Regions from separate parts of the Cupriavidus sp. 96C5-1 genome, predicted to be linked through region 1. Evidence: predicted binding sites of a transcription regulator. Region 1 holds the regulator's gene; each other region holds the start of a gene.
The links. The regulator sigma-54, encoded in region 1, starts transcription at its own class of promoters, with help from an activator protein. The targets are predictions, from matches to a motif close to TGGCANGNAANCTGCTTT.

Region 2: AC3FOF_RS10705 (methanol/ethanol family PQQ-dependent dehydrogenase) is a predicted target of sigma-54. The motif match lies at 5,643-5,660, and genes of this name have one in related genera.
Region 3: AC3FOF_RS15850 (flavin monoamine oxidase family protein) is a predicted target of sigma-54. The motif match lies at 7,019-7,036, and genes of this name have one in related genera.

What each region holds. Positions count from the first base shown of each region.
Region 1 is NZ_JBYOJU010000019.1:100,946-111,380, reverse strand. It holds gene AC3FOF_RS21075 (monovalent cation:proton antiporter family protein) at 1-1,274, opposite strand, end outside; gene AC3FOF_RS21070 (KpsF/GutQ family sugar-phosphate isomerase) at 1,426-2,409, shown strand; gene lptC (LPS export ABC transporter periplasmic protein LptC) at 2,432-3,064, shown strand; gene lptA (lipopolysaccharide transport periplasmic protein LptA) at 3,246-3,890, shown strand; gene lptB (LPS export ABC transporter ATP-binding protein) at 3,934-4,719, shown strand; gene AC3FOF_RS21050 (RNA polymerase factor sigma-54) at 4,858-6,333, shown strand; gene hpf (ribosome hibernation-promoting factor, HPF/YfiA family) at 6,383-6,733, shown strand; gene ptsN (PTS IIA-like nitrogen regulatory protein PtsN) at 7,122-7,577, shown strand; gene hprK (HPr(Ser) kinase/phosphatase) at 7,655-8,626, shown strand; gene AC3FOF_RS21030 (PsiF family protein) at 8,794-9,141, shown strand; gene rapZ (RNase adapter RapZ) at 9,260-10,186, shown strand; gene AC3FOF_RS21020 (LON peptidase substrate-binding domain-containing protein) at 10,269-10,435, shown strand, end outside.
Region 2 is NZ_JBYOJU010000006.1:219,501-229,935, forward strand. It holds gene AC3FOF_RS10680 (hypothetical protein) at 19-270, shown strand; gene fae (formaldehyde-activating enzyme) at 330-842, opposite strand; gene AC3FOF_RS10690 (ATP-grasp domain-containing protein) at 1,080-2,339, opposite strand; gene AC3FOF_RS10695 (sigma-54-dependent Fis family transcriptional regulator) at 2,714-4,753, opposite strand; gene AC3FOF_RS10700 (hypothetical protein) at 4,951-5,349, opposite strand; gene AC3FOF_RS10705 (methanol/ethanol family PQQ-dependent dehydrogenase) at 5,790-7,598, shown strand; gene AC3FOF_RS10710 (c-type cytochrome) at 7,697-8,104, shown strand; gene AC3FOF_RS10715 (quinoprotein dehydrogenase-associated putative ABC transporter substrate-binding protein) at 8,164-9,003, shown strand; gene AC3FOF_RS10720 (hypothetical protein) at 9,047-9,679, shown strand; gene AC3FOF_RS10725 (tripartite tricarboxylate transporter substrate binding protein) at 9,769-10,435, shown strand, end outside.
Region 3 is NZ_JBYOJU010000012.1:108,221-118,655, reverse strand. It holds gene AC3FOF_RS15890 (ABC transporter ATP-binding protein) at 1-87, shown strand, start outside; gene AC3FOF_RS15885 (ABC transporter substrate-binding protein) at 84-1,406, shown strand; gene AC3FOF_RS15880 (carbohydrate ABC transporter permease) at 1,561-2,517, shown strand; gene AC3FOF_RS15875 (carbohydrate ABC transporter permease) at 2,514-3,413, shown strand; gene AC3FOF_RS15870 (hypothetical protein) at 3,512-3,739, shown strand; gene AC3FOF_RS15865 (M48 metallopeptidase family protein) at 3,751-4,287, shown strand; gene AC3FOF_RS15860 (RidA family protein) at 4,310-4,825, opposite strand; gene AC3FOF_RS15855 (c-type cytochrome) at 4,890-5,300, opposite strand; gene AC3FOF_RS15850 (flavin monoamine oxidase family protein) at 5,334-6,926, opposite strand; gene AC3FOF_RS15845 (PH domain-containing protein) at 7,378-7,908, shown strand; gene AC3FOF_RS15840 (endo alpha-1,4 polygalactosaminidase) at 7,926-8,813, opposite strand; gene AC3FOF_RS15835 (restriction endonuclease) at 9,107-10,159, opposite strand.

The DNA of each region.
Region 1 (10,435 bases):
AGGTTCTGGCCGCTGCGGCCAAAGCCGCAGATGATGGCGTGCTTCTCGGTCTGCAGGCTCTGCGCGGCAATGCGCGTCATATTGAGCGACTGCATCAGCCATTCGTTGGCGGCGAAGCGCAGCACGATGGCATCGCTGTACTGGATCAGGAACGGGGCCGCCAGCATCGACAGCAGCATGGATGCCAGGATCACCTGGATCAGCACCGGATCGACCAGGTTCAGCCCGTCGATCTGGTTGAGCAGCACGAAGCCGAACTCGCCGGCCTGCGCCAGCCCCAGCCCGGTGCGGATCGCCACCCCCTGGCGCGAGCCGAAGGCGCGTGCCAGGCCGGCGATCAGCACCAGCTTGAACACGATCGGCACGATCAGCAGCGCCAGCACCAGCCACAGGTGGTCGAGCACCACATGGATATTGAGCAGCATGCCGATGGTGACGAAGAACAGCCCGAGCAGCACATCGCGGAAGGGCTTGATGTCTTCCTCCACCTGGTGCCGGTAGGGCGTCTCGGAGATCAGCATGCCGGCCATGAAGGCGCCCAGCGCCATCGACAGGCCAAGCCGCTCGGTCAGGGCCGCCATGCCCAGCGTGACCAGCAGCAGGTTGAGCATGAACAGCTCCTGCGAGCGGCGCGCCGCCACCACGTGGAACCAGCGGCTCATCACCTTCTGCCCGACAAAGAAGATCAGGCTCAGCGCCACCACGATCTTGACCGTGGCCAGGCCCAGCGCCATCGCCATGTCGGAGGGATCGCGCGACAGGGCCGGGATCACGATCAGCAGCGGCACCACCGCCAGGTCCTGGAACAGCAGGATGCTGATGATGTTGCGCCCGTGCTCGCTTTCCAGTTCCAGCCGCTCGGAGAGCATCTTGGACACGATCGCCGTGGACGACATCGCCAGCGCGCCGCCGAGGGCTATCGAAGCCTGCCAGGACAGCGGGAACAGCCAGTTGAAGGCCCAGCTGGCCGGCACCACGGCCAGCATCGACAGCGCCACCTGCGAGCCGCCCATGCCGAACACCAGCCGTTTCATCGCCTTGAGCTTGCCCAGGCTGAATTCCAGTCCGATCGAGAACATCAGGAAGACCACCCCGAACTCGGCCAGGTACTTGGTCTGCGCGGTATCGCTGGCAAGGCCCAGCGCATGCGGCCCGATCAGGGTACCGACGGCCAGGTACCCCAGCATCGGCGGCAATTGCAGCATGCGGAAAGCGACCACGCCGAATACGGCGGCGGCCAGCAGGACGAGGGTCAGGTCCAGCGGAGAGTGCATCGGATGGGGTCAGGGTACGCCGGCCCGGGGCCGCGGCAGCCCGGCGCGGGCGGCCCTGCCGGCGGATAACGGCAAGCGCGGCAGCCACCTTGACCGCCCGATCGTCGGAACAGCCCAAGCGCCATCGCATTCGTTGGTATACTTCGTCGCCATGATAGCTAATTTCAATGCGGATCGAGCACTTCGGCTCGCTCGCGAAACCCTCCAGATCGAAGCCGACGCGGTCGCGGCCCTTGGCAGCCGCCTGGACGGCGCGTTCGCACAGGCCGTGCAACTGATTCTCCATTGCAGCGGACGCGTGGTGGTGTCGGGCATCGGCAAATCGGGGCACATAGGCCGCAAAGTGGCAGCCACCCTGGCGTCGACCGGCACGCCCGCCTTTTTCGTGCATCCCGCCGAGGCAAGCCATGGCGACCTGGGCATGGTGACGCGCGACGACGTGCTGATCGCCTTTTCCAATTCCGGGGAGACCTCCGAGCTGCTGTCGATCGTGCCGATCGTCAAGCGCATCGGCGCCAAACTGATCTCGGTGACCGGCAACGCCGCCTCCACCTTGGCCAAGCTGGCCGACGCCCACCTTGACGCGGGCGTGGAAAAAGAAGCCTGCCCGCTGAACCTGGCCCCCACCGCCAGCACCACCGCGGCGCTGGCACTGGGCGACGCGCTGGCGGTGGCGGTGCTGGACGCGCGCGGCTTCGGCGAGGAGGACTTTGCCCGCTCGCACCCGGGCGGGGCGCTCGGGCGCAAACTCCTGACCCACGTGCGCGACGTCATGCGCAGCGGCAACGCGGTGCCCAAGGTGCGCGAAAGCACGCCCCTGGCGCAGGCTTTGATGGAAATCACCCGCAAGGGCATGGCCATGACCGCCGTGGTGGACCCGGACGACCGCCTGATCGGCGTGTTCACCGACGGCGACCTGCGCCGCCTGCTGGAAACCCCGCGCGACTGGAAGACCGTGCCCATCAGCGAGGTGATGCACCGCTCGCCGCACACGGTGGGCCCGGACCAGCTCGCGGTCGAGGCCGTTCAGGTCATGGAGGCGAACCGTATCAACCAGATGCTGGTGGTCGATGCGGACCAGCGCCTGGTCGGCGCCCTGCACATCCACGACCTGACCCGCGCCAAGGTCATCTGATATCCGAGGCTAGCCACGACCTATGCGGGATTTCCTGTCCTCCCTGAGCCGGCTTGCGATGCGCATCCTGCCCCTGCTGCTGATGGCGCTGGTGGCCGGCAGCACTTTCTGGCTGGTGCAGGTCAATTCGCCGCGCGAAAGCACCGCGGGGCCGGTGGGCAAGAAGCACGAGCCCGATTACTACATGATCCGCTTCTCCGCCACCGAGCTTGCCGAGGACGGGAACACCAAGATGCGGTTCACCGGCGACAAGATGATCCACTTCGAGGACGACCAGACCTACGCGGTGACGCGCCCGGCCATGCGCGCCTACGAGATCGGCCGCCCGCCCGTCACCGGCCACTCCGACCGCGGCACGATGAACGCGGAAGGCTCGGTGATAGACCTGTTCGGCAACGCCTTCATCGTGCGCGCGCAGGGTCCCGAAGCCGCCAAGGATCCTCAGATGACCGCCGCCTCGGAATATTTCCAGGTGCTGATCAACGATGACATCGTCAAGACCGACAAGGCTGTCAGACTGACCCGCGGTCCGTCGGTGATGACCGCCAACGGCCTGATCTTCAACAATGTCACCCGGGAAGTACAATTGCTGGGTAATGTACGCGGCACCATCATTACGGTGCCACCGCCGGCGAGCCCAGCGAAGAACCCCTGACAAGACCAAGATCCGAGAGGCTGTTGCCAGATGAAGCAAAGCATGGCCAGGCGTGCGGGCGCAGACAATACCGATTCCGGTACCGTCTGCGCAGCCCCGCCGGCTTCATCAGGGAACGGTCGCCAGGAAACAAAGCCGCCCGCGGGCCAGAGCCGTCCGCGCAAACCGCCATCACGCCAACATGAATCCATTCCTGACGACATCGTCCTGTCGCCGCCGCAGCACTGCTGCATTGCTGACGCTGGCAGCCGTCCTCGGCCTCACGCTGGCCACACCCGCCAGCGCCGAAAAAGCCGACCGCGATAAGCCGCTGGTGCTGGAGGCCGACAACGCCAGCTACGACGACGTCAAGCAGGTCTATGTACTGACCGGCAACGTGGTGCTGACCAAGGGCACCATGGTGCTGAAATCCGACGCGGCCGAAGTCCGCACCGACCCCGAGGGCTACCAGTACGCGGTGGCGACCTCCAAGGGCGCCAAGCAGGCCTATATCCGCCAGAAACGCGACAATGTCGACGAATACATCGACGGCTGGGGCGACCGCATCGAATACGACGGCAAGCAGGAACTGTCCAAGCTGATCGGCCGCGCCCGCATGGCGCGCCTGGCCGGCGCCAAACTGGTGGATGAAATCCGCGGCGCGTTGATCACCTACGACAGCCGCAACGAGTTCTACACCGCCACCGGCGGCGCCGAGAATGCAACGGCGGGCAGCCCGTCCGGACGCGTGCGCGCGGTGTTGTCGCCACGCCAGGAACAGCCCGCCAGCGGCGCCGCCGGCAGCCCGGTGCAACTCAAGCCAGCACCCGCTCCCGTCAATCCCTGACCCCGACGCCGAAGCGTCGCCCCGATCCACGGATTCCGCCTTCATGACCGCTACCCAAACCGCACCGTCCCAGCCCGCCACCCTGAAGGACAGCAGCACGCTGGTCGTGCGCCACCTGAAGAAGCGCTACGGCTCGCGCACGGTGGTCAAGGACGTGTCCCTCGACGTGAAGAGCGGCGAGGTGGTGGGCCTGCTCGGCCCCAACGGCGCGGGCAAGACCACTTCGTTCTACATGATCGTTGGACTGGTGGCGCTGGACGAGGGCGACATCGTGCTCGACGACAAGCACATCAGCGGCCTCGCCATCCACGAGCGGGCACGCATGGGCCTGTCCTACCTGCCGCAGGAAGCGTCGGTGTTCCGCAAGCTCAACGTGCAGGAAAACATCCGCGCGGTGCTGGAACTGCAGCTCGACAACGGCAAGCCGCTTGGCAAGGCCGAGATCGAGCGCCGGCTGGACACCCTGCTGGACGACCTGCAGATTGCCCACCTGCGCGACAACCCGGCGCTGTCGCTGTCCGGCGGCGAGCGCCGCCGCGTGGAGATCGCCCGCGCCCTTGCCTCTGCCCCGCGTTTCATCCTGCTCGACGAACCCTTCGCCGGCGTCGACCCGATCGCGGTTGGCGAAATCCAGCGCATCGTCAGCTTCCTCAAGGCGCGCAATATCGGCGTGCTGATCACCGACCACAATGTGCGCGAAACGCTGGGCATCTGCGACCACGCCTACATCATCAGCGAAGGCGCGGTGCTGGCCGCTGGCCAGCCCGAGGACATCATTGCCAACGAATCGGTGCGCAAGGTCTACCTGGGCGAGAATTTCCGCATGTAGGGATGCCGCGCGGCACCGGCCGCGCACCTGTGCATGCGTGGCTCCACTGTCGCCTTTTAGCGTGCAATCGATCACGGCGACACCAGCGATAGCAATTTCCGTTCCACCAGTCCGGGAGTTGGGCATAAAATAGGCCGCATGAAACCGTCGCTACAGCTCCGCCTCTCGCAGCATCTCGCTCTCACGCCGCAACTCCAGCAGTCGATCCGGCTGCTGCAACTGTCCACGCTCGAGCTGCAGCAGGAAGTGGAACAGGCACTGACCGAGAATCCGCTGCTCGAACGCGAAAACGACTGGATCGAAAGCCCGTTGCGCGTGTCCTCGGATGGCTCCGTCAACCTGCAAAGCGCGCCGGCGCCGGCGCCGGCCGACGGCCAGGGCACCAGCGAGAACCGCCCCGACGGCGCCCCCGAAGCAGAAGACGGCTACAGCGACAGCGGCGAGGACTATGGCAACGACTGGAGCCTCGACGACTTCGCCCGCCGCCCGCAGGGCGACGACGATGAAAAAACGCCGATGCAGCTGCGCGACGCCGAGCCCACGCTGCGCGAACACCTGATGGAACAGCTCGCGCCGCTCAAGATTTCGCTGCGCGACAAGGGGCTGGCCATCTTCCTGATTGAATCGCTGGACGACGACGGCTACCTGAGCACCACGCTGGAAGAAATATGCAGCGAGCTGCCGGAAGAGCTCGAGTTCGAGGTCGATGAGATCCAGGCAATCCTGACCCTGCTGCAGAGCTTCGACCCGCCTGGCGTCGGCGCGCGCAACGCGGCCGAATGCCTGGCGCTGCAACTGCGCCGTCTGAAGCATCCGCAGCGCGACCTCGCGCTGACCATTGTCGGCAGCCACCTGGAACTGCTCGCGGTGCGCGACTACACGCGCCTGAAGAAAGCGTTGCAGGTGGACGAGCCCGAACTCAAGGCCGCGCATGAACTGATCCGCTCCCTGGCGCCCTATCCGGGCCACGCATACAGCCGGCCGGAGGCCGATTTCGTCGTGCCGGATGTTTTCGTAAGAAAAATCAGCGGCGGCTGGATCGCCCAGCTCAACCCGGATGTGATGCCGCGGCTACGTATCAACGACATGTACGCGCAGATTTTGCGCGGTGCAAAAGGCGACGCGGGCGCGGCCGGATTGCAGCAGAAGCTGCAGGAAGCGCGCTGGTTGATCAAGAACATCCAGCAAAGGTTCGATACGATATTGCGCGTCGCACAAGCTATTGTCGAACGTCAAAAGAACTTCTTCACCCATGGTGAAATTGCGATGCGCCCCTTGGTTTTGCGGGAGATTGCCGATACACTGGGTTTACACGAGTCCACCATCTCTCGGGTGACTACCAATAAATACATGGCAACGCCGATGGGGACTTTCGAGCTGAAGTATTTTTTCGGCAGTCACGTATCCACAGAAACCGGCGGCGCGGCCTCTTCAACGGCAATTCGTGCGTTGATCAAGCAATTAATAGGAGCCGAAGACCCCAGGAATCCCCTGTCCGACAGCCGGATTGCCGAATTGCTCGGCGAGCAAGGCTTCGTGGTGGCACGGCGTACCGTTGCCAAGTACCGCGAGGCGCTCAAGATTCCTGCCGTCAATCTCCGCAAGACTTTGTAGCCGAGCTGCGTCGCCTGCCTGATGCAGCTCTTTCAGAAGGAGAAACGCTATGAACTTCAAGATCAGTGGACACCACTTGGACATCACGCCTCCCCTGCGTGAGTACGTGGAAACGAAACTGGAGCGTATCGTCAGGCATTTCGATCAAGTCATTGGCGTAAGTGTGCTGCTCTCTGTCGACAATACAAAAGAAAAGGACCGGCGGCAGTACGCGGAAATCAATCTACATCTCAAGGGCAAGGACATCTTTGTCGAGGCGCATCACGAAGACCTGTATGCCGCTATCGACGCGCTAGTCGACAAGCTCGACCGGCAGGTGATTCGCCACAAGGATCGCGTGCAAAGCCATGACCGCGAAGCGGTCAAGTACCAGATGGCCGCATCGCAGATGCAGCAATGACCGTGCCTGGCGGCCCACGGACCGGGCCGCCGGTGTCAGTCCCTTGAAACCGGAATAAAGCCGCGCCGTTGCGCGGCTTTTTTGCGTCCGCCGCTTCCCTGCTTGCCAGCAGGCCCGCGGGGGATTCCGCAAGGCATCCCTCCCGGTGTATGCTGCGCAATACATAGATCCTTGGTCCGGTCATTTTTCCGCGCGCGCGGCACCGCTACCGCGCATCGGCTATTGCAATGCACAAGGCGGGGGCAGGCCTGCTCTATAATGGCCAGACGCCCGGCACCGGCATGGGGACCACCGGTGGCACCACGGGCCTTGGTGTCTATATTCATTTAGCCCGTCGGGACGCCGCCTGCCCCGGGGCCCGCTTACCAGAAAACCCTGCGCATTCCACATGAATCGTTTGGCTAAATTGCTGCCACCCGGCAACATCAACCTCGACGTCACCGTCACCAGCAAGAAGCGCGTGTTCGAACAGGCCGGGCTCCTCTTCGAGAACAACCATGGCGTAGCGCGCGCGACAGTGACCGACAACCTGTTCGCCCGCGAGTCGCTGGGATCCACCGGCCTGGGTGCCGGGGTTGCGATCCCGCACGGCCGTATCAAGGGGCTGAAGCAGCCGCTGGCCGCATTCATGCGCCTGGCCGAGCCCATCCCCTTTGAATCTCCCGACGGCAAGCCGGTGGCGCTGCTGATCTTCCTGCTGGTGCCTGAACAGGCTACCCAGCAGCATCTGGAGATCCTCTCCGAGATCGCCCAGCTGCTATCCGACCGCGAGATGCGCGACGGACTGGCCACCCTGCCCACGCCGGATGCCGTGCACCAGTTGCTGACGCAATGGCATCCTTGAACCGGCCTGACGGCTATTATCCAGGCGAGCCGGGCTCTGACCCGGCAACCTGAAAGCTCGCCCCTGAAAGCACCCGCATGGAACTCACTGGCGTCACCTCGCAGTCGATCTTCGACGACAACGCAGCCGATATCAAACTCTCCTGGGTAGCAGGACTGGAGGGCGCGGACCGGGCCTTCGACGTCGAGTTTGCGCGTGAAGCCACCTCCGCGGCCGATCTCGTCGGCCACTTGAACCTGATCCACCCGAACCGGATCCAGGTGCTGGGCAAGCCGGAAATCACGTATTACCAGCGTCTCGACGACGAGATGCGCAAGCGCCAGATGGGCGAGCTGATCCTGCTGGAACCGCCCTTCCTGGTGATCGCCGACGGCATGGAGCCGCCGCCCGACCTGGAACTGCGCTGCACGCGCTCGTCGACCCCGCTGTTCACCACGCCGGTCTCGTCGGCGGCGGTGATCGATCACCTGCGGCTCTACCTGTCCCGCATTTCCGCGCCGCGCGTCACCATGCACGGCGTGTTTCTCGACATTCTCGGCATGGGCGTGCTGATCATGGGCGAATCCGGCCTGGGCAAGAGCGAACTCGGCCTCGAACTGATCTCGCGCGGCCACGGGCTGGTGGCGGACGATGCCGTGGATTTCGTGCGGCTGGGGCCGGATTTCATCGAAGGCCGCTGCCCGCCGCTGCTGCAGAACCTGCTGGAGGTACGCGGCCTGGGGCTGCTGGACATCAAGACCATCTTCGGCGAAACCGCGGTACGCCGGAAAATGAAGATGAAACTGGTGGTCCAGCTGGTACGCCGCAACGACGGCGAATTCGAGCGCCTGCCTCTGGACTCGCAGTATCTCGACGTACTCGGCCTGCCTATCCATATGGTCAAGATCCAGGTGGCGGCCGGCCGAAATCTCGCCGTGCTGGTCGAAGCCGCCGTACGCAACACCATCCTGCGCCTGCGCGGCATCGACACCCTGCGTGACTTCATGGATCGCCAGCGCGCCGCCATGCAGGCCGACGTCGCGTCGCGAGGCCAGGGACGCCTGCTTTAGCCGGACCGGCCGCTCCGTTTTCAATTGCTTACATCCTGCCGCATACCGATCGTCAACGCGTTTGGGGCAAAGGCCGTTTTGTGCTGTAATGGGCATGAGCCCAGCCCCGGAGTTGCCGCGCCGACAGGCCAGCAGCCATGAAGTTTTCCACAGCCAGGAGAGCAAGCATGAAAAAATTGATCGCGATGTGCGCGCTGGTAGCCCCGCTTTTCGCCAGCGGCGCCTTCGCCCAGAATGCACCGGCCGCCGCGCCGGCTGCTCCGGCAGCGGCCGCAGCACCTGCGGCGGCAGGCACGCAGCAGGACAAGATGAAGGTCTGCAATACGCAGGCCGCCGGCAAGAAGGGCGACGAACGCAAGTCCTTCATGAAGGACTGCCTGTCCAACAAGCCCGCAGCCGCTCCCGTCAAGAACAGCCAGCAGGAGAAAATGAAGGCGTGCAACAAGGAAGCCACTGGCAAGAAGGGCGATGAACGCAAGGCCTTCATGAAAGACTGCCTGTCCAAATCGGCGTAAGCGCCCTGGCCTCGCCGATGGCGCGGCATGTGCAAGAAGGCGAACCTGGCGGTTCGCCTTTTTTACTGGGGACGCCGTCATGACGGCGTCATCCTCCTGATGCTATGCTTGCGTTGCTATGCGCATCATACTCATCACCGGAATCTCCGGCTCCGGCAAATCCGTTGCCCTGAACGTACTGGAAGACGCAGGCTATTATTGCGTGGACAACCTTCCAGCCCAGTTCATCCCGGAATTGGCCCGCTACCTTGCCGCCCAGGGCTATACGCATCTAGGTGTCGCTACCGATATCCGCAGCCGCGAATCGCTGGACCAGCTACCCGGCACCCTGCGCGACCTCGCCTCCGAACACGAGGTCCGGGTGGTCTTCCTGACCGCCAGTACCGATGCACTGGTGCAGCGCTACTCCGAGACCAGGCGGCGCCACCCGCTGTCGATGCGCACCGACCGGACGGGCGCGCCCGTCGGCACGCCGGGTGCGGAAAACGCGAGCATGGCAGACAGCACCGGCAGCACGCCCTTCAACGACACCTCGCTGATCGAGGCCATCGAGATGGAGCGCGAACTGCTGAGCCCCCTCGCCGAGGCGGCTCACCGCATCGATACCAGCAATGTGCGCACCAATACGCTGCGCGCCTGGATCAAGGAATTCGTACGCGGCGACGACCTGCGGCTCACCCTGCTGTTCGAGTCGTTCGGCTTCAAGCATGGGGTACCTAGCGACGCCGACATGGTGTTCGACGTACGCTCCCTGCCCAATCCCTATTACGATCTGGCCCTGCGCCCGCTGACCGGCCGCGACGCGCCGGTGATCGATTTCCTGCAAAGCCAGCCCATGGTGCTGGCCATGGCCGAGGACATCCGCGCCTACGTCGAAAAGTGGCTGCCGAGTTTCATCGCCGACAACCGCAGCTACCTGACAGTCGCCATTGGCTGCACCGGCGGCCAGCACCGCTCGGTATACATCGCCGAAAGACTTGCCAACTATTTCCGCGCCCATGGTAATGTGCTGGTGAGACACCGCGAGCTAGCGCCCGGAGGTTAAGCTGGCCGGGCCGGAATTCGCGGCCACGCTCGGCGAGGGTTGACTACTCCCCTCACCTGCCCGAAACCCTTGCTGGTCAAGCATGTCCTCACCCGCCACGACCGCCGCTCCCGGCCCATCGGCCTCGCCCGCCGCACCGCATGCCACAGCAGCGGCGCCCAGGCTGGATAGCCTGCCGCTGTTTCCGCTGCACACCGTGCTGTTTCCCGATGGCCTGCTGCCGCTGCGCGTGTTCGAAGCGCGCTACGT
Region 2 (10,435 bases), on a different contig from region 1:
CCCCCCCCCCCCGACGACATGTCGCAACCGGGCGCCGGCTCGGACAGCATGGCCGCGTGGCTGTCGAACCGCCTCAACGCCGAGATGCTGGTACTGGTCAAGTCCTCTCCGGTCGAACCCGGCCTTGCCGTGGAGCAGTATGCCGGGCAGGGGCTGGTCGACCGCCGCTTCGTCCATGTCACGCGGGGCGCGCCCTATCCCATCGCGCTGCTGCACAAGAGCGATCTGGCGCGCATGCGCGCACTGCTGCTGCATCCGGCAACGTGCTGAAGTTGCGCTAGCGCCGGCCAGGCGCATGCCGGCGGCAGCCGGCATGCGCGAACCCGCAATCAGCTATGCGCCGCGAACGGATGCGCCGAGCTCTGCTTCCTGGCTACCACGTCGGCGGCGCTCGGCCAGCCGTCGACGGCGCGCTTGATGGCTTCGCGCGTGGCCTGGTAGTTGTAGTCCTGGATCTTGTTATCGTCCTCGGCCTGCCAGTGGATGAACACGCCCACGCTGATAAACAGGTCGTCTGCTTCGGCGGACGGGATGGTGCCGTCTTCCACGCTATCCGCCACCGCCATGGCCACGCCGCGCTGGGCCGGGCCGAACATCTGCACGGCCTGCTTGGCGCCCTTGATGGTGACCTTGTTGAACAGCACGGTGTTCGGCTTGGCCTGCAGGTTCGGCGCGACCACCGCGAGCAGCGACGTGAAGCCGTCCTTGTTGTTGGTCAGCGCGTTGCAGAAGGCGGTTTCGGCAGCCGAGCCGCGCGGCCCCAGGATCAGGTCGATATGCGCGACCTCGTTGCCGTCGCCGACCAGCGATTCGCCAACACGAACACGATCGATTTTTGCCATTTGCGAGTCTCCCGTTTAGAGGATGTTCAGGAAAGGAAAAGAAGGCGCAATGCGTCCCCCCGGGGCTTTACCTAACACGTTCCATGCCAAGTGCCGCCGCTGGTCCCTTTGCCAGGGCGTGCGCATGGTGGAGGGCATCTGCCTGTGCCAGACGCGGGCCCGACGGGTGACACTCTGTGCGAGCGGCGGGCGATCCCTGCGCACAATGTGATGAACGCGCGGGCCGGCAGCGGCTGGCTAGGCGTGCTGGCGCAGGTTGCGGGTGCCGATGGACAGGGCCGCGGGGATGCCGGCGGTGCGGCGGAATTCAGCGTGGCTCGCCTTGATCAGCGACTGGATCCGCTCGCCGCGCAGGCACAGTTCGGCGTCGAGCGCGCCTGTGGCCGCTCCGGTGGCCGAGACCGAACAGAAGGGGTGGCCGGCAGCCACATAGGTGCCTGGCACGGGAATGTCGTGGCACCAGCCGGTGCGCATCAGCGCGGCTGCGAGCGTGGCGTTGACCTGTGCCGCTTCTTGCGCGAAGACAATCTGGAAGCCGCGCACCCCGGCCTGCCGCACCGCCGGGGGCTCGGGCGTTGCGCCGCGGCAGGCCTGCAGGTGCGCGTGCATCAGGCCGCGCGGACAGGCATCGGCGTAGAGCGCCATGCTGGCCGGCGGCCGCGGGTTGACTTCGAGCACCGTGAGCTCCGGCGCATCGAACAGGAAGTCGATGCTGTTCAGGCCGAGCAGGCCGGTTTCACGCGCAATGCAATGCACGATCTCGACGAGGCGTGCCATCGCGGCCGCCGGCAGTATCGACGGTCCGGCCGCGCCCTGGAACAGATAGGGGCAGTCGTGGTGCGCGGCGATGCGCTGCAGGCTGATGCCGACCAGCTGGACGCCTCGGCGGTGGGCGACGAATAGCGCGGACATCGGCAGGCCGGGACTGCGCCGCTGGAAGTAGCGGGTGGTATCGACGGCACTGACGGCACTGACGGCACTGACGGTGCTGATGGTGCCGCTGGTATCGGCGGCATCCTCGGCGGCCAGCTGGCGGATGTGCCAGCCGCCGGTACCGCCGACAGCCTTGCACAGCCAGCCAGACGGATCGCGCGGCATCTCCAGGCGGGTTTCCGGATGCGCAATGCCGAGCGCGGCCAGCAGCGGGAAGAAGACACCGGGCTGCTTGACGCCGCGCACCGTGGCGGCGCTATTGCCGAACAGCGGCACCAGCGCGTGGCCGGCATCGAGCAGCTCGGGCCGTTGTTCGAAGCCGCTGCCGGCAACCCAGCCAGACGGATGCTCGGTGTCGCGCAGCCGGCGCAGCGCGGCGAGCAGGTGCTCGCCGTCGACGGCCATCGTGCCGGCGGCGCCGATCGGCTCCCAGCGCGCCGCGACGTGCCGCGTGTCGGCGTCGCCGAACAGGTCCAGCGCGGCCACGCGCAAGCCGGCTTGCGCCGCGGACTCGGCCATCATTCGCGAAGACAGGCCGGCAACGATGAGGGTTTGGGAGGGCATGGCGGCTCGAGGGGAGTCAAGAACAATGGGCTTCGCTTTGCGTGGCGCCGGGTCAAGCCGGCCCTCTCCCCGTTGGGGGGAGCGACAGCCGCCGCCATCTCGAACGGAGCTGGAGCACCCTGTCGCCTTCATCAGGCTGCCGCTCTCCGCACGGCGGATGAGGGGCCGGGGCAATGCGTGGGCGCGTCCCGTGGCGCCACGCCGGAGAGAGGCCAATGGCTGCGCTGGCGCTCGCTATCAAGCAATCGGCATACCAGGCGTGGCACGCAGGCGCAAGCGGGGGCATCCGGCCTGCTGCACGCGCGGGGGACAGTGGCACTGTCACTGCCGCTTTCCGCGCAGGCTGTCACGGCTCTGCCGCGTGCCTGGCGGCGCTACGGCTGGTCGGCCGTCTCTGCCTGCGCCAGATTGATATGCAGCCGGTGTATCTTGCGGTACAGCGTGTTCCGGCTGATGGAGAGCGAGCGGGCCACCGTGCTGACGTTCCAGCGGTGCTTGTGCAGCAGGCCGAGGATGGTGTCGCGCTCATTCAGCTGGATGGCATTGAACTGCGCCAGCGCCCTCGCTTCGTCGTCCGGCATATCGGGCGCCGCCGGCCTGGCGGGCTCGCGGGGCAAGCTGGCTTCCGCCGCGCCCTGCGTGATTTCCGCCGGCAGGTGCTGGCACGCGATGGCGTCGCCATCGCAGAGCGCCAGCGCAGTGCGCAATACATGGCGCAACTGCCGGAGATTGCCGGGCCAGGGGTAGCGCAGCAGCGCCTGCTCCGCCTCCGGTGCCAGCGCCGGCGCCCGCTCCGGCTCGGCCTCCTCGGCGAGAATGTGCTGCATCAGCGTCAGGCGATCGGTGCGCTCGCGCAGCGGCGGCAGGCGCAGCTCGATGCCGTTGAGCCGGTAGAACAGGTCTTCGCGGAACTGGCCGCTCTGCACCAGTTCGGCGAGGTTGCGGTGGCTCGCGCTGACCAGCTGGAAATCGACCTTGACCACCGCCTCGGAGCCGAGCGGCGAGACCTGGCGTTCTTCCAGCACGCGCAGCAGGCGGGACTGCAGGGTCATGGGCATGTCGCCGATTTCGTCGAGAAACAGCGTGCCGCCGTTGGCCTGGATGATCTTGCCGCGCCGGCCTTCGCGCTGGGCGCCGGTGAACGCGCCGGCGCGGTAGCCGAACAATTCGCTCTCGATCAGGTTTTCCGGCAGCGAGGCGCAGTTGATGGCAACAAAGGCGCGCTCGCGCGCCGGGCTCATCTGGTGCAGGGCATTGGCGAAAACCTCCTTGCCGCTGCCGGTTTCCCCGTGCAGCAGGATGGGGATACGCCGGGTGATGACGCGTTGCGCCAGCCGGACCTGGGCTTCCATCTGCGGGTCGCCAAAGGCCAGCCTGGCGGACGGCGCCTCCGTGGCGAGGCTGCGCGCGGCCACGGCCGGGGGGGCCACGTCCGCCGCCCGCGGCGCGGGCTGGCCGATGACCGGCTTTGGGCTGCCACTGGCGCCAAGGTTTGGCTGCTGCGCCACCATGAAGAAGCGGTTCGACGCGCTCGCGCGATAGACCGGCACCGGGTGGAAGGAGTGGCGCGCGCACCGCGCCAGGATCTCGTCGAGCGAGGTCTTGAACAGTTCGTCGATCTGCTTGCCGAGCAGCGCGGACAGCGAACGGAAATCCAGCTGGAACAGCGCACTGCGGTTGGCTGCCAGCACCCTGCCGTTGCCGTCGATCGCCAGCTTGCCTTCATGCAGGGTGTTGACGAGTTCGGGGCGGCTGTGGAAATGGACCTGGTGCGCATGCTTGAAGCGCTCGTCCATCAGCCGGTTCTCGATCATCTGGCGGGACATGCCGACCAGCACCAGCGAATGCTGCTGCAGCAGCGGTGAACGGCTGGTGACGTCGAGCACGGCGGTCAGCTCGCCGCGGTCGTCGAAGATGGGCGAGGCCGAACACGTCAGCGAGGTGTACTGCGCAAAATAGTGTTCATTCTGCCGCACCGCAACAGGCTCGGCTTCGATCAGGCAGGTACCCATGCCGTTGGTGCCGGCTTCGCGCTCGCTCCAGACCGCGCCGGTGCGGAAGCCCAGCGGTTCCACGTCCTGCGAAAAGCCGACGGACGACACCATATGCACGATGACGCCGTCCACATCGGTCAGCACGACGGCCAGCTCGGGGTCGGCGAGCTGCTGGTAGAGCGTGGTCATCTCCAGCTTGGCGCACGCGATCAGGTCGCTCATGCGGTCGCGCCGCACATTGAACTCCGGCTGGGTCAGGATCGGCGGCATGGCCTGTTGCGCCGGATCCAGCCGGAAGTCCCGCAGGCAGCGCGCCCAGGAGCGCGTCACCACCGAGCTGTTCTGTGCACCGCACAACTCTCCGTTGACGACGTTCAGGATCTGCGCGACGTGGTGACTGGCGGATTGAAGTATTGTCACCGAGCTCCTCCTTTAGCCTGCGGGCTTCTTGTGCGGTGCAATCTGGTGTGGGCTGCGATCTGCTGCGACGCAATGTAGGAAGCGGCCAACGGTGGTTGTGTTCGTGGAAGCCGATTTCCTTCGGGGAGGTGACACTATAGGCCGGACTCCGGATTGCATCAACGTGGCGGAAACCCTCGATTTCGAGGGCCCCCGGCTCAGCGCGCCGCCCGCGTCGCCGGTGCAATGCCGCAGGCGTGCAGCGCTTCCTCCTGGATGCCCCGATAGCGCCTGGCGGCGTTCTTCCCGTATTCCGGATCGCGGAATATTGCGCCGCCTTCACCGCCGAGCGTGGCGTACCTGGCGAAGGTAGAGGATTCGACATAGTCGTCGTAGGGCAGCCGCGCAGCGATCTGGTCGATCGCGCACGCGCACTTGTACAGGTAGGCCTGGGCGCCGCCGTTCTTCGCCATGCACTCGCCCACATATTCGACGCGGGCGGTGGTGGGGTAGTTGTTGGCAGGCTGGTCTTGCTGCGTCTGCGCGCCGGCCGGCATCATGGCCGATGCCGCCAGCAGGCAGGCCATATGCCGAAGGCCGAAGAAGGAAGGCAGCATGGGGGTCTCCTCGTGTCGGGCGATTTCATACGCCGCTGTTTTTTCGCAAGCTTTGCACGGCTCGTCACGCACGCCGACGCAAGTCGCGCGCCAGCCGGCCACGGCGCCGCGCCTAGGCGGCTCTGCCGCCTCGGCTGGTCCAGTTATGACACATATTGTCCCGGCATCGCCCCGCCCCCTGGAACGAATGGGTGCGCATTGCCACGGCTGGGCGGCGCATCGCGAATCCCGCTTTGCGATCCAGCGTTCAAGACGTACTGGAGGCGCGCGTTGCAGGCACGGGGGGGCGGGTCGGGCATGGATCGTGCAAAAGACGGCGTGGCACCTGACCAAGGGCTGCCAGGTTCGCAACCCGCGCAATCAGTTTCAGTCGAAGAGCCAAAGGCGGCGCGCAGGAAGCGGGATCCAGACTTTGTCACGTAAAGAAAGACGGAGGAGACATGAAATTCCGGACCATGATGGTGGGGATGGCGATGCTTGCCACGGCCACCGTGTCAGCCACTGCACGCGCGGATGCCGAACTGGACAAGTTGCTGGCCAACCCGGCCAACTGGGCTGCCCAGGCGGGCGACTACGCCAATCACCGCTACAGCGAACTCAAGCAGGTCAACGCCGGCAATGTGAAGAACCTGCAGGTCGCCTGGACGGTGTCCACCGGCGTGCTGCGGGGCCATGAAGGCTCGCCGCTGGTGATCGGCGATACGATGTTCATCCATTCGCCCTTCCCGAACAAGGTGATCGCGATCAACCTGAAGGACCAGTCCTTCAAATGGAAGTACGAGCCCAAGCAGGAAAGCAACGTGGTGCCGGTGATGTGCTGCGACACCGTCAACCGCGGCCTGGCCTACGGCGACGGCAAGATCCTGCTGCAACAGGCCGACACCACCCTGGTAGCGCTCGACGCCAAGACCGGCAAGGTCATGTGGAGCGTCAAGAATGGCGATCCCAAGGTCGGCGAGACCAATACCAATGCCCCGCACGTCTTCAAGGACAAGGTCATCACCGGCATCTCCGGCGGCGAGTTCGGCGTGCGCGGCCGCCTGATCGCCTATGACCTGAAGACCGGCAAGAAGGTCTGGACGGCCTGGAGCACCGGCCCGGACAACGAACTGCTGTTCGATCCCGCCACCACCATGACCTGGACCGACGGCAAGATGGCGCCGGTCGGCAAGGACTCCTCGATCAAGACCTGGAAGGGCGACCAGTGGAAGCTGGGCGGCGGCACCACCTGGGGATGGTATGCCTACGATCCCAAGCTGAACCTGGTCTACTACGGCAGTGGCAACCCGGGCACCTGGAATCCGGCGCAGCGTCCGGGCGACAACAAGTGGTCGATGACGCTGTTCGCGCGCGACCTGGATACCGGCAAGGCCAAGTGGGTCTACCAGATGACGCCGCACGACGAGTGGGACTACGACGGCGTCAACGAAAACGTGCTGGCCGACCTGAACATCAAGGGCAGGAAGGTGCCCTCGCTGGTGCACCTGGACCGCAATGGCTTCGGCTACACCCTGAATCGCGAAACCGGTGAACTGCTGGTGGCGGAGAAGTACGATCCGACCATCAACTGGGCATCCAGGATCGACATGAAGAGCGGGCGCCCGATCGTCAACGCCAAGTACTCGCCCGCCACCACGGGCCCGGACGTCAACGTCCAGGGCATCTGCCCGTCGGCGCTCGGGACCAAGGACCAGCAGCCGATGAGCTACGACCGCAAGTCGGGCATCTTCCTGGTGCCGACCAATCACGTCTGCATGGACTATGAGCCGTTCCAGGTGGAGTACACCGCGGGCCAGCCGTATGTCGGCGCCACCCTGTCGATGTACGCGACCCCGAAGAGCCACGGCGGCATGGGCAATTTCATCGCCTGGGACGCTGCCGCCGGCAAGATCCTGTGGTCCAAGCCCGAGCGTTTCTCGGTATGGTCCGGCGCGCTGGCTACAGCGGGCGATATTGCCTTCTATGGCACCCTGGAGGGCTATGTGAAGGCCGTCAATATCAAGGACGGGAAGGAACTGTGGAGGTTCAAGACGCCCTCCGGCATCATCGGCAACGTCTTCACCTATCAGTTCGAAGGCAAGCAGTACGTCGGCGTTTACTCGGGCATCGGCGGATGGGCCGGCATCGGCATGGCGGCGGGGCTGGAGAAGTCTAGCGAGGGCCTGGGCGCGGTGGGCGGCTACAAGGACCTGGCGAAGTACACCGAACTGGGCGGCACGCTGTTCGTCTTCGCGCTGCCGACGACCTGATGCCTGTCCTTCCCGCCTCACGCTACATAGCCTGAAACAGCCGTGGCTGGCGGCCCGGCGCGGCCGCCAGCCACGTGCCCCCACAAGGAGTTGAAGAGATGTTCCGTTCCTCAATGGTAGTGTTTGCCCTGCTGGCCTGCACCGTGTGCGGCGCGCAAAGCAAGAGCGAAGCCGCGCAATCGGCAGCACCTTATACGGTGAGCGAAGGCAACAAGGTGGACACCAATACCCTGCAAGGCTGGAAGACCTGGCGTGCGATGGCATGCGAGCGCTGCCACGGCGCGCAGCAGGAAGGCATGGTCGGCCCCTCGCTGGTGGATTCCCTGAAGAAGCTGTCGAAGGACGATTTCCACAAGATCATGATGGAGGGCCGGATCGACAAAGGCATGCCGAATTTCGGGGGATCCGACATGATGCAGAAGAACTGGCAGAACCTGTATGGCTATCTCAAGGGCCGCTCGGATGGCAAGATCCAGCCGGGCCACGTCTATCCGGCCGAAAAATGATGACCGGGCCGACACAGAGGAGCCGACGCAGGCGCATCGGGAGACTGGCGCTGACGACAATGATGCTGGCGGGCGCGCTGGCGGCGCGGCCAGCCGGGGCGCAGGCACCGCCGCCGGACAAGGTGCTGCGGGTCTGCGCCGACCCGAACAGCCTGCCATCGTCGAACCAGCGCGGGGAGGGCTACGAGAACAAGATCGCGCAGGCCATGGCCCGCGATCTCGGCAAGGAGGTGGCCTACACCTTCTTCCCGCAGCGCATGGGCTTCGTGCGCAATACGCTGCGCGCCAGGGATCCTGACACCGGCCGCTGGAAATGCGACCTGATCGTCGGCGTGCCCAAGGACTACGAACTGACGGCGAACACCCGGCCGTACATGCATTCGACCTATGCGCTGGTGTTTCGCCAGCGCGATGCGCTGCGCGGCGTGGCCACGCCGGAGGACCTGCTGAAACTGCCGCCCGACATCCTGGGCAAGCTGCGCTTCGGCATCTTCTCGCGCGCGCCGTCGGTGGACTGGCTGCTGCGCAACCGGCTGTTCGAGCAGGCCGTGGTCTACCAGCAGCAAAGCGGCGATCCCGACGAGGCGCCGGGCGGCGTGGTCGAGCGCGACCTGCTGGCCGACAAGATCGACGTCGCCATCCTGTGGGGGCCCATCGCGGGCTATCTGGCCCGCCAGCATGCGGGGGCGGGCGAATGGGTGATGGTGCCGTTCCGGCCTGACCCGCAGCTCAAGTTCGATTACGAGATCGCCATGGGCGTGCGCTTTGGCGAAAAGGCGTGGAAAGATGAAGTGGATCGCTGGATTGCAGGCAACCGGGACAAGATCGATGCGATTCTCGCCGACTACCGGATTCCCCTGGTGGACGACAAGGGCAATCCGGTCGCGGGCCGGCCCTAGGCTGCGCATCGCCTGTGCGCTGTTGTGCGGCATCGCGGGCGCCGTGGCGGCGAGCGCCGTCCGTGCCGCCGGCGATCCCGTCAAGCCGGCGGAGCAGTTGCTGTTCATGGCCGACCACCTGAAGACCGTGCGGGTGCCGGCCGATCTTGTCTACCGCTTCGACAAGGGCGGCAGCCTGGTGCCGGCAGGCAGCGAGGAAGTGCACGTCAGGCTGTCGCGCAGCAGCAAGGGGGTGAGCGCGGTCGTCAGCGATGCCGCCGGCGCCGCTCCCTTCGCGCTCGAAGCGCCGTTGCAGGGCAATCCTGTCATTCTCTACTTCCTGGAGAAGGATATTGCCGAGATGGGCCGGCTGACCGGCGGCCAGCCGCGCTATTTCCAGAAGCGCATCCGCCTCGCGCTGGCGCAGGGCCCGGCCATCACCCCGGTGACGGCGGAGCTGGACGGCAAGCCGGTACCGGCGCGGCAGATCGTGATCCAGCCCTACCTGGACGATCCCAACCACGTCCGCTTCGAAAAGCTGGTCGGCAAGCGCTACACCTTCGTGCTGTCCGGGCGCGTGCCCGGGCAGGTGCTGCTGCTCAAGAGCGAAGTACCGGGGGAGGCGCCGGATCTGGCGCGGGATTTCATCCATCCGCTGCAAACCGAAACCCTGCGCTATCTCGGCGCCAAGCCATGACCAGCCGAATCCACGGGAAGCACGCCAGTGCGCGCCGCAGCTTCCTGCGCGCGGGGCTGGGCGCGCTTGCCGCGCCGCTGCTCGCCGGCATGGCGGACCGGGCCCAGGCCCAGGCCAGCGCGGGCAGCATGGCCGGCGGCTATCCGTCGCGGCCGCTCACGCTGATCGTCCCCTGGCCGGCGGGCGGCGCCACCGATATCACGATGCGCATGCTTGCGGACCTGGCCAGCCCGGTGCTTGGCCAGCCCATCGTGGTGGAGAACAAACCGGGCGTGGGCGGCACGCTGGTGGGGCCCGCGCTGGCCGCCGCAAAGCCGGACGGCTACGTCATCGGCCAGTTGCCGCTGACGCTGTACCGCCTGCCGCACCAGCAGAAGACGCGTTGGCAGCCGTTGCGCGACATCCAGCCGGTGCTGATGATCTCGGGCGTTACCTTCGGCATCCTGGTCCCGGCCGACAGCCCCCTGCGGTCCTTGGCCGACCTGCTCGACTGGGGCCGCGCGCATCCCGGCCGGTTGACGGTGGGCTCCACGGGCATCGGCACCACGGCGCATCTCGGCATGGAAGACATCCTGTCGCGCAACGGCGTCTCCTATGTGCATGTGCCGTATCGCGGCACCGCCGACCAGATGCTGGCGGTCGCCAACCACTCGCTGATGGCCGGCGTCAATTCCACCGGCTTCGCGCCGTTCGTGGCGTCCGGGCAACTGCGCCTGCTGGCGGTATTCAGCGAGAAGCGTTCGGCGCACTGGCCCG
Region 3 (10,435 bases), on a different contig from region 1:
GGCGCACCGGCACCGGCGGGCGACCCGGGAAACAGGCAAGACCAGCACGGGGCGCAGCCCCTGACCACGGAGGAGACAAAGCAATGAGCACACCGACCAATTTCACGAGGCGCGATTTCCTGCTATCCACCGCTGCGGTCGCCGCCACCACGGCGCTGGGCGGCCATGCCTTCGCCGCCCCGGCCCCGCTGCTGGCCAAGCCGGAAGCCGGCGCCAAGCTGCGCGTGCTGCGCTGGAAGCGCTTCGTGCAGGGCGACGAAGACCTGTGGAATGCCAACACGAAGAAATTCACCGAGCTGACCGGCGTCGAGGTGCGCGTCGACAACGAAGGCTGGGAAGACGTGCGGCCCAAGGCCGCGGTGGCGGCCAGCGTCGGCAGCGGGCCGGACATCATCGTCGGCTGGTTCGACGACCCGCAGCAATACCCCGACAAGCTGGTCGACCTCACCGGCCTGGCCGACTACCTGGGCGGCAAGTACGGCGGCTGGTACGACGTCTGCCGCAAATACGGCACGCACAACGGCAAGTGGATCGGCCTGCCGCTGGGCGTGGTCGGCAATGCGCTGGTCTATCGCGAAAGCCATGTCAGGGCAGCAGGCTTCGACACCATTCCCAAGGATCTCCCCGGCTTCCTCAAGCTGTGCCAGGGCCTCAAGGCCAAGGGCACGCCCTGCGGCTTCGCGCTGGGCAAGGCGGTCGGCGACGGCAACAACTGGGCGCACTGGCTGCTGTGGTCGCATGGCGGCATGCTGGTCGACACCAAGGGCAAGGTCGTGGTCAACTCGCCCGAGACCTGGGCCGCGCTGGAGTATGCCAGGCAGCTCTACGCCACCTTCGTGCCGGGCACGCTGTCGTGGCAAGACCCGTCGAACAACAAGGCCTTCCTCGACGGCCAGATCAGCCTGACCGCCAACGGCATCTCGGTCTACTACGCGGCCAAGAATTCGAAGGAACCCAAGCTGCAGGAAATGGCGCGCGACATCCAGCACGCGCACTTTCCCATCGGCACATCGGGCAAGCCGACCGAGCTGATGCAGATCACGCAAATGATGCTGTTCAAGCATGCCAAGTACCCGAACGCGGCCAAGGCCTACCTGCAGTTCATGATGGAGCCCGAGCAATACAACCCGTGGATGGAAGCCGCCATCGGCTACGTCAGCCAGCCGCTCAAGGCCTACGAGGCCAACCCGATCTGGACGGCCGACCCCAAGCACACCGTCTACCGCGAGGCCGCCTCGCTGATGCTCGACAACGGCCACGCCGGCCCGCTGGGCACGGCTTCGGCAGCGGCCATGGCCGACTACATCGTGGTCGACATGGTGGCCGAGGCCGCCAGTGGCTCCAAGACGCCCAAGGAGGCGGCGGCGCGCGCGGCGGAGCGGGCGCAGCGGTATTACAAGGCTTAGCGCCGCCGGCCCTTGCCGTGGCCGGCATCGCAGACGTCTGGCGTGTCTCCCCCGCTCGAGCTTGACGGGGCGAGGCAAAGCAGCGCACTGCGGGCGTGCCGGGCAAGCGGCAGCCGGTGCATCAAACCAGGCCCCTCGGGGGAAAGGAGGTCCGATGGACCAAGGCATAGACAAGCCGCTCGTCATGCCGGAGCCGCCGCCGGGCGTGCCCGCGCTCTCGCGGCTGTTGAACAACCGCCATGCGCTCGGGCTGCTGTTCATGCTGCCCACCGCGTTGTTGCTGCTGGTCTTCCTGACCTATCCGCTCGGTCTCGGCGTGTGGCTCGGCTTCACCAACACCAAGATCGGCGGCACCGGCGAATGGATCGGCCTGGCCAATTACACCTACCTGGCCGGTGACTCGCTGACGCAGCTGGCGCTGTTCAACACGCTCTTCTACACCGTGGTGGCCAGCGTGCTGAAGTTCGCGCTGGGACTGTGGCTGGCGCTGCTGCTCAACAAGAACCTGCCGTTCAAGTCCTTCTTCCGCGCCATCGTGCTGCTGCCGTGGATCGTGCCGACGGCGCTGTCGGCGCTGGCCTTCTGGTGGATCTACGACGCGCAGTTCTCCATCATCAGCTGGACCCTGGTCAAGCTCGGGCTGATCGACCGCTATATCGACTTCCTCGGCGACCCGTGGCTGGCCCGCTTCTCCACCATCGCCGCCAATGTCTGGCGCGGCATTCCCTTCGTCGCGATCTCGCTGCTGGCCGGGCTGCAGACCATCTCGCCCACGCTGTACGAGGCCGCCTCCATCGACGGCGTCACGCCGTGGCAGCAGTTCCGCTACGTCACGCTGCCGCTGCTGACGCCGATCATCGCGGTGGTGATGACCTTCTCGGTGCTGTTCACCTTCACCGATTTCCAGCTGATCTACGTACTCACGCGCGGCGGCCCGCTCAACGCCACCCACCTGATGGCCACGCTGTCCTTCCAGCGCGCGATTCCCGGCGGCTCGCTGGGCGAAGGCGCGGCCATCGCCACCATGATGGTGCCCTTCCTGCTGGCGGCAATCCTGTTCTCCTACTTCGGCCTGCAGCGGCGCGCCTGGCAACAGGGAGGCGACAAATGAAAGCAAAAGCAAAAGCCGATGCGGCGGCGCTGACGGCGCCCGAACAGCAGGGCATGGACTACCTGCAGTCGATCCCGCGGCGCTGGGTGACCATCTACATCCCGCTGGGCATCTTCGTTTTCGTGCTGCTGTTTCCGTTCTACTGGATGGCGATCACCGCCTTCAAGCCAGACGGCGAACTGCTGATGCGCAGCGCCAACCCGTTCTGGGTGATGGCGCCCACCTTCGCGCACTTCAAGAAGCTGCTGTTCGACACGCCCTACCCGGCCTGGCTGCTCAATACCGTGATCGTCTCGACGGTGTCCACCTTTGCCTCGCTGGCGGCCAGCGTGCTGGCCGCCTATGCGATCGAGCGGCTGCGCTTCCAGGGCGCCAAGCCGGTCGGGCTAGCCATCTTCCTGGCCTACCTGATCCCGCCCTCGATCCTGTTCATCCCGCTGGCGTCGATCGTGTTCCAGCTCGGGCTGTTCGATACGCGCTGGGCGCTGATCCTCACCTACCCGACCTTCCTGATCCCGTTCTGCACCTGGCTGCTGATGGGCTACTTCCGCTCCATTCCCTACGAGCTGGAGGAGTGCGCGCTGATCGACGGCGCCACGCGCTGGGAGATCCTGGTCAAGATCATCCTGCCGCTGGCCGTGCCCGGCCTGATCTCGGCCGGCATCTTCGCCTTCACGCTGTCGTGGAACGAGTTCATCTACGCGCTGACCTTTATCTCCTCCTCCGAGGTGAAGACGGTGCCGGTGGGCATCGTCACCGAGCTGATCGAGGGCGACGTGTACCACTGGGGCGCGCTGATGGCCGGCGCCTTGCTCGGCTCGCTGCCGGTGGCGCTGGTGTATTCGTTCTTCGTCGAGTACTACGTCTCGGGCATGACGGGGGCGGTGAAGGAGTAAGGGAACGCGCGTGGCGAGGGCAGGCTAAAATGCGGCTTGTTGCGCGCCGGCGGCAGTCCCGGCGCCGTTGAATCATCCCGCTTCCAGGCAAGAATCACATGAGCCCCAAACCCGCCCGCACCCTGACCTTCAAGTGCAAGAAGTGCACCAAGCCCGTCACGCTGTTCCTGCAGAAAGTATCGGCATGCTCGCATATCACGCCGTACCAGGGCTGGTGCAAGTGCGGTGAACTGATGCGCCACGCCACCGGCGACAAGGATGCAGTGGCATCCTTCGTCAGCTCCGTCGACGGCAACTGGTCGCATCACCACCACCATCACCATTGAGCAGCCGTAACATGCCCGTCCCCGGCAGCAACGCCTGGCGCCCCGGCGTCAAGGACCCGCTGCGCTTCCTGAGCGCGTATCCGGAGGGCGTGCTGGACCAGGTGCGCCAGCTGGTTGCCGCCAACCGGCTGGGCGAGCACCTGGCGAAGAAATACCCCGCGCGCCACACCGTGCAGACCGACCGCGCGCTGTACGACTACACGGCGGAGCTGAAGCAGGAATTCCTGCGCACCGCGCCGCCCATCCACAAGGTTGCGTTCGACGCCAAGATCGACGTGGTGCATCGCGCGCTCGGCCTGCACACCGCCATCTCGCGCGTGCAGGGCGGCAAGCTCAAGGCCAAGAAGGAAATCCGCGTGGCGTCCCTGTTCAAGGAAGCGCCACCCGAATTCCTGCGGATGATCGTGGTGCACGAACTCGCGCACCTGAAGGAAAGCGATCACAACAAGGCGTTCTACCGGCTCTGCGAATACATGGAGCCGGCCTACCACCAGCTGGAATTCGACACGCGCCTGTTCCTGGCGTGGCGCGAACTCGAACCCGGCTAGCGCCCGCGCAAGCGTGCCGGCCCTACTTGCGGCGCGCGGCCACCACTTCTATCTCCACGCGCCAGGCGGCATTGGCCAGCCCCATCACCTGGAACACCGAACGCGTCGGCAGGTTCGGCTGCTCCCTGGTGCCGAAGAACTGCGTGTAGCCCTCCATGAAGCCGGCGAAATCCATCTTGTTGTCCTTGGCGGGATCGCCCACCAGGAACACCTGCATCTTCACCACGTCCCCCAGCCCCAGGCCCAGGCCGGCCAGGCTTTTCTCGATCGCCTTCAGCACCCCGACGGTCTGCGCCCTGGTATCGCCGCCATAGGCGAGCGGGTTGTCGCGCGGCTGGGTGGCGTCCTGCACCGGCGGCACCTGCCCGGACAGATAGACCGTGGAAACCGTGGTCGGAATCTCGACGGCGGCGGCGATGGGAAAGGTGGAGTTGGGGATGCGGTGACGGATCACATCGTCGGCGGCGTGTGCCGCGCCGGCGGCGAAGGCGGACAGTGCGCAGAGCGCGAGGACCGGCTTGCGGAAGTGAAATGACATGTAGGAATCCTTGTAGTTGATATCGGCGTTGGTGCTGCCTCGGGCGGACCTTGCGGCGCGTCGCTCAGTGCCGCAGCTTCGCGACGTTTTCCGCGGTGACGGTATCGGTGTACTGGTTGCCGAAATGCGTGCGCACGTAGCCCACCACGGCGGCGATCTGCGCATCGTCGAGCATCTTGCCGAAAGACGGCATGCCCTTCTGGCCGTTCAGCACCACATAGAGCGGATAGTCCGCTCCCGCCAGCCGGGGATCGCCGGCCAGCGCGGGATACGCGGCGGCGCCTTTCGCCCCTTGCGCCTGCGGCATGTGGCAGCCCTGGCAGATGGCATGGAAGATCGCCTCGCCGGAAGTCTGCTGGAACCTGGGCCCGGCGGAAAAGACCGGATCGGACTGCGCCTGCGCGAGCCCGGACAACGCCAGCCCCAGCAGCAGGGCCGGCACGGCAAGCGCACGTTGGAAGATCATGGCATTCATGGATGTGGATTCCTGTGGAAGCGGATCAGCGGATCACGAGACGGCACGCGCATGCAGGCGTTCGATCGCGTCGAGCGCGGACAGCAACGCGCCCTCCTGCCAGGCCGGGATATAGGAAGCATGCTCGCCCGCCAGCGCGATGCGGCCATCGATCTGGCAGAGGTTCCTGTAGTGCTTCTCCCGGCTTTCGTCGGTCCACAAGCCATAGCAGCCCTGCGACCACGGCACCCGGTGCCAGCCCACCGCGATGCCGTTGTCGAACTCCCGCGCATATTGCGGATGCAGCTGGCTGCCCTGCTCCACCGCGCGGCGCACGCGCTCCTGCGGCGTCATGGCGGTGAACTCGTAGGCATTGGGGCCGAAGGCGTAGGCGCCCAGCAGCACCGACTTGCCCTTGGCGCCGTAGCGCGTGGAGGGATAGGAGATGCGCGTGATGGGCAGGTCGGTATAGCTGATGCCACCGTAGATGGCTTCATCCTCCTCCCAGAAGCGGCGCTTGAACTGCAGGCCGATCTTGATGGAGGCGTCATAAGGTACCGCGTTGATGGCCTGCTGCATGGCGTCGCCCACCTGCACATCGAGCTGGCTCAGCACCGACAGCGGGATGGTGCACAGGCACCAGTCGGCCCTGGCCTGGGTGACGGCGCCGCCGTGCGCGTCGTCCGTATAGGTCACGGTGACACCGCGCTCGTCCTGCACGATCTTCGTCACCTTGGCGTGATAGCGGATCAGGCTGCCCACCTCGCGCTGGAAGGCCTGGGCAATCATGTCCATGCCGCCCACCGGCTGGAAGAGCGTGCTCTGGAATTCGTACTCCTGCCCGCTGGCGATATAGCGCCACAGGCCGGATTGCAGCAGGTCGCCCAGCTCCAGCGGCCTGGATGGCTTGGCCAGCGGCATCAGGCCGCCGCCGGGATCGGTCTCGTAGCCGCGCCGGTCGCTGGTGAGTGCGCTTTCGCGGTAGCGCATCTGCGCATCGAGCGCGCCCCATTTGCGCAGGCCCTCCAGCAGCTTTTCCTTGTCCTCACGCGTGAGCGCCGTGTCCAGGTTGCCCTGCGTGGCCGCCCTGCCGAGCAGCTCCGCCACATAGCCCTGGAAATCGCTCTGCACATGGCGGTAGCGCTGCGGCTTGCCGCCGTAGGCCTTGGCCGAGTGCACCAGCGCGTTGTAGTTGACCTGCACGAAAGGCTCGAGCGCCACGCCCAGCCGCTTGCAATAGTCGAGCACCGCATGGTGGTGGTAAGGAATGCGCCACGGCCCAGGATTCAGGTATTCGCCCTTGGCGAACTCGCAGCGCTGCACGGCGCCGCCCATCTCGGCGAAAACGTCGCCGCCGCGCAGGGTCCAGCAACGGCCGCCGGCGCGGCCGCTGTATTCCAGGATCTGCACCTTGTAGCCGGCGCGCCGCAACTCCAGCGCAGCCACCATGCCGGCCAGTCCCGCGCCGAGAATCAGCACCGAGGCGCCGCGCCTGGCGCCATCGAGTTTTGGCGGGCCCGTGTAGCCGGATTCCGCCGCGAGGCCGAGCGAGGTCATGGCCTGGTACATCGCCGCGCCACCCGCCGCCTTGCCGACCAGCGCAAGCAGGTCGCGGCGGCTGAAGGCCTTGTTGTCGATTGAAGTCATGTTCAGGCTGTCGAGGAGTCTGTATGGGGATTGCGCTTGCGCGCCGCCAACCCCGTCGGGCAGGGCACGGCAGCGCGATGCGCCGAATAGGCCACGCAACATCCATGCCATTTCTGGCATATCCGGTCGCGCCCCCCCACCGAGTCGTCGCTGGCCTGCCCATGCGCATCATCCGCAAAACGTGGCCACGCAAGGGATGATGCGCCGAATGCACCGGTGTCGCCAGGCATTCGCACCGGCCTGCCGGGCAGCCGGAAACAGGCCCGCGCCGCAGCGCGCAGGCATGCCTGGCAGAGCGATATGGCCCCACACGGGTGAGGCCATGACGCATAGCAGTGCACCGCGCTCAGGGTGGGCCGCAAACCATCCAGCGGCCAGGTCCGGCTCCGCCGGCGGCTGCCATCACCGCTATCATGTGGTATTCGCACCGGGCATCGCAGCCCGACAGCCCATGCCTACCCACCGCACCGAGAGTGAGCCCATCCCCGTAACGCCCGCCGGCGGCAAGACGCTGGCATGGCTCTTCCTGCTGGTCGTGGTGCTGCCGCTCGCGCTGTCCTATGCGGCAGCGCACCTGGCCGGCGGCGCACGCCATGCGCCGGACGCACGGCTCATACCTGGCATCACGGGCGCCGCCTTTGTCGTGCTGGCGTATTGCATGCGGCGTTTCTCCCTGTCGCTCGATGGCGGCAGGTTCAGGCTGCGCAGCAGCTTCTATACGATCGATATCCCGCTCTCCGACCTGGCCGGCGGCGCGCAGGTGCTGGACCTGCGCGAGCGCTCCCCGCTGCGCCCCAGGCTGCGCACGAACGGTTTCAGCGTACCGGGCTACAAGTCCGGCTGGTACCGCGGCGCCGACGGCAGCAGGCTGTTTGCCGCCGTCACCACGGATCGCGTGCTCTACCTCCCCACCAGGCTCGGCTACGGCATCCTGCTTAGCGTGCAGGATGCCGAGGCTCTGCAGCGGCGCCTGGCCGCCTGAAGCAGCCGTACGCTACCTCAATCGCAGGCGTAGCGGAACGCATCGTCCAGGTTCAGCGGCAGCACCAGCGTACGCAGATGCGCCGCCTTGGCCGAAGCGCACAGCGCGGCGCGCGTCGCCGCATCCTTGTACCTGGATGCGTACTCCACGTTGAAGACCGCCTTGCCCTGGGTGGAAAACGGCGCGTAGCTGGCGCACTCCTTGTACTGGAAGCACTGCTCGTTCACCGCGAAATCGAACGCCGTCGCCAACTGCGCGATCTGGTCCACATCGTTCTTCAAGCCCACGGCCAGCCCCCGCGCATGCGCCTCGTTCGCCAGGAACAGGTTGTAGTCGAGTTGCGTAGCCGCCGTCAGCGGCAAGCCTGGCGCGTTGGTATAGCCATCGACGTTGTCCGCATCCACGCCATCGCAGCCCTTGGACTTCGCCAGGTCCATCCGCCCCTGCATGATCCTGCGCACATTGGGCGAGCGCGTATCCAGCCAGCGCTCCCCTGGCCAGCCGGACAAGGCCTTGCCCATGTCCGCGGCTGCGAACTGCTTGAAATCCGCTCGCCAGTTCTCGGAACTGCCCGCGGAAAAATAGCAGACCACCCGCTTGCCCTGCCCCTTCAGCACATCGATGGTGGCTTGCGGCGTATCGAAGAGATCGATGTCATAAACCTGCGCCGCGTAGCTGGTGTTGATCGTGCCGGTCAACTGCAGCTGCCAGGTGTCGGTGGCGACAGGCATCCAGTGCGTGGGGGCCGGCGTTTGCGCCGCCGGCGACGAAGCCGCGGCGCTGACTTTGGCCGGCGATACGGTTTGGATGGTGGCGCCCGACTGCGCGGCGCCGCCATCCCCTCCGCAGGCCGTCAGAGCGGCGGGCAGGAGCAGCCAGGCCAGGCATGCGAGTCTTGAGATCAAGGGTGGTTCCATTTGATGGCTGACGGTTGCAAGGATTGAAGCAAGCGCTCTAAAAATGGACGTCGGCTTTGAAGAAGGCGATCTTGAGCGCTTGCCGTGGATCACGGTATGCGAGCTGCGTAACGAGGCCAAGACGGACCACATGACCACGGATTAATCTGATTTACGGCTTGCGATGGTACAGCGATACTTCCGACTCACCTTCCTTTCGGACTGCGAAAATAGAAACGCGCCTGCCGAAGCTGAGCGACTAAAGACGCTGTCTTGCAGCGTCTGGCGAGTAGACTGAAGCCTCAAGCGGCAAGCTTCATTTTCACCTTGCACCTCGGATAGTTGGTGCAGCCCCAGAACGGGCCGCGCGGCCCATTCCGCCTCACCAGCTTCACCCCACAAGCCGCGCAGGTGGGCGTCCTGTGGTCACCATCGAACGCCAGTTTGAGCAACCCTGCTTGCTGGGCCGGGTCCAGCTTCTGGATGCGCTCCAGAATCCCCGCCCCGTCCAGCAACTGAATACCCGCTTCGGCTGCATACTTCTTCGCCTCACCCGTGTAGCCACTGAGCGACCAGAACACGCCGCGTTTGATCTTGTGCTGATGCATGACGCCGCCGAGCGCGCGGACCGGTTCCACCTTCACTGCCGTTTGCCACGCCTTGCATTGCACAAGGGCCATCGGCTGGTCCATGCCCTGCTTGTACAACGTGGCGTCGATGCCGCCGTCCGCGCCATGCGGGACTGTCGTCACTGTGAAACCAAGTTGCTCGTAGTACGCAACGCATAGCAACTCGAAGCGCTTCCACTCCAGCACGCCCAAAGCTGCGAGCGACCATCCGTGGATTTGTGGCGGGGCGGAGGGCGCCAGCCCCGGAGTCGCCGCGATGCCGGCCGCTGGCGCTGGCGCTGGCGGAGCCAACGGTGCCTGCGATGCCGCATGGCTAGACCCGCCGCGCTCGCGGCTCGATGGGCGGCGGCTCGATTGGCGGGGGCTCGATGGGCGGGGGCTCGATGGGCGGGGGCTCGATGGGCGGGGGCTCGATGGGCGGGGGCTCGATGGGCGGGGGACCTCGGACCCGGCCTGCGCCGTGCTACGCGTCTTGATGTAGGACAGCAGACCAAGAAAGCAGAACATGACGGCAGGTATCCAGGCCATCTCGCGGCCGACCATGGCAATGCCGCGCAGGAAGGGATTCGCCGCCAGCATGGCCGGAATAATCGCATGCAGCCCGATATACGCACCGACCCCAAGCAGGACAGATACCCACCACGGCGACGCCAGCAAGATGTCAGAAATCCCCGGTTCTTTTCTTCTGCGACCCATGATTGCACCCGCCCGTTTTGTTGTTTGCAAGGCTTGATCTGCCGAATACTACACAAATTGTTAAAATTGTGATGTGGCTTGACGGGTACGCTTGACACTCGCAACGGAGCAATCAAGAATGGTCCATCACCGAAACAACGGTGATCGGGTTTAGCAGCCTGAATATGTCCAAGGTGTACAGCCGCGTCCCGCGCGGCCCTATTCCAAGGAGGCTGCATTGCCCAGTGTCTTCGCTCGTTCCGAGCAAATTAATCCACCTACCGCTCGATCAAATCCTCCCGGCGTCTATCGCTCGCGGCAACGCGC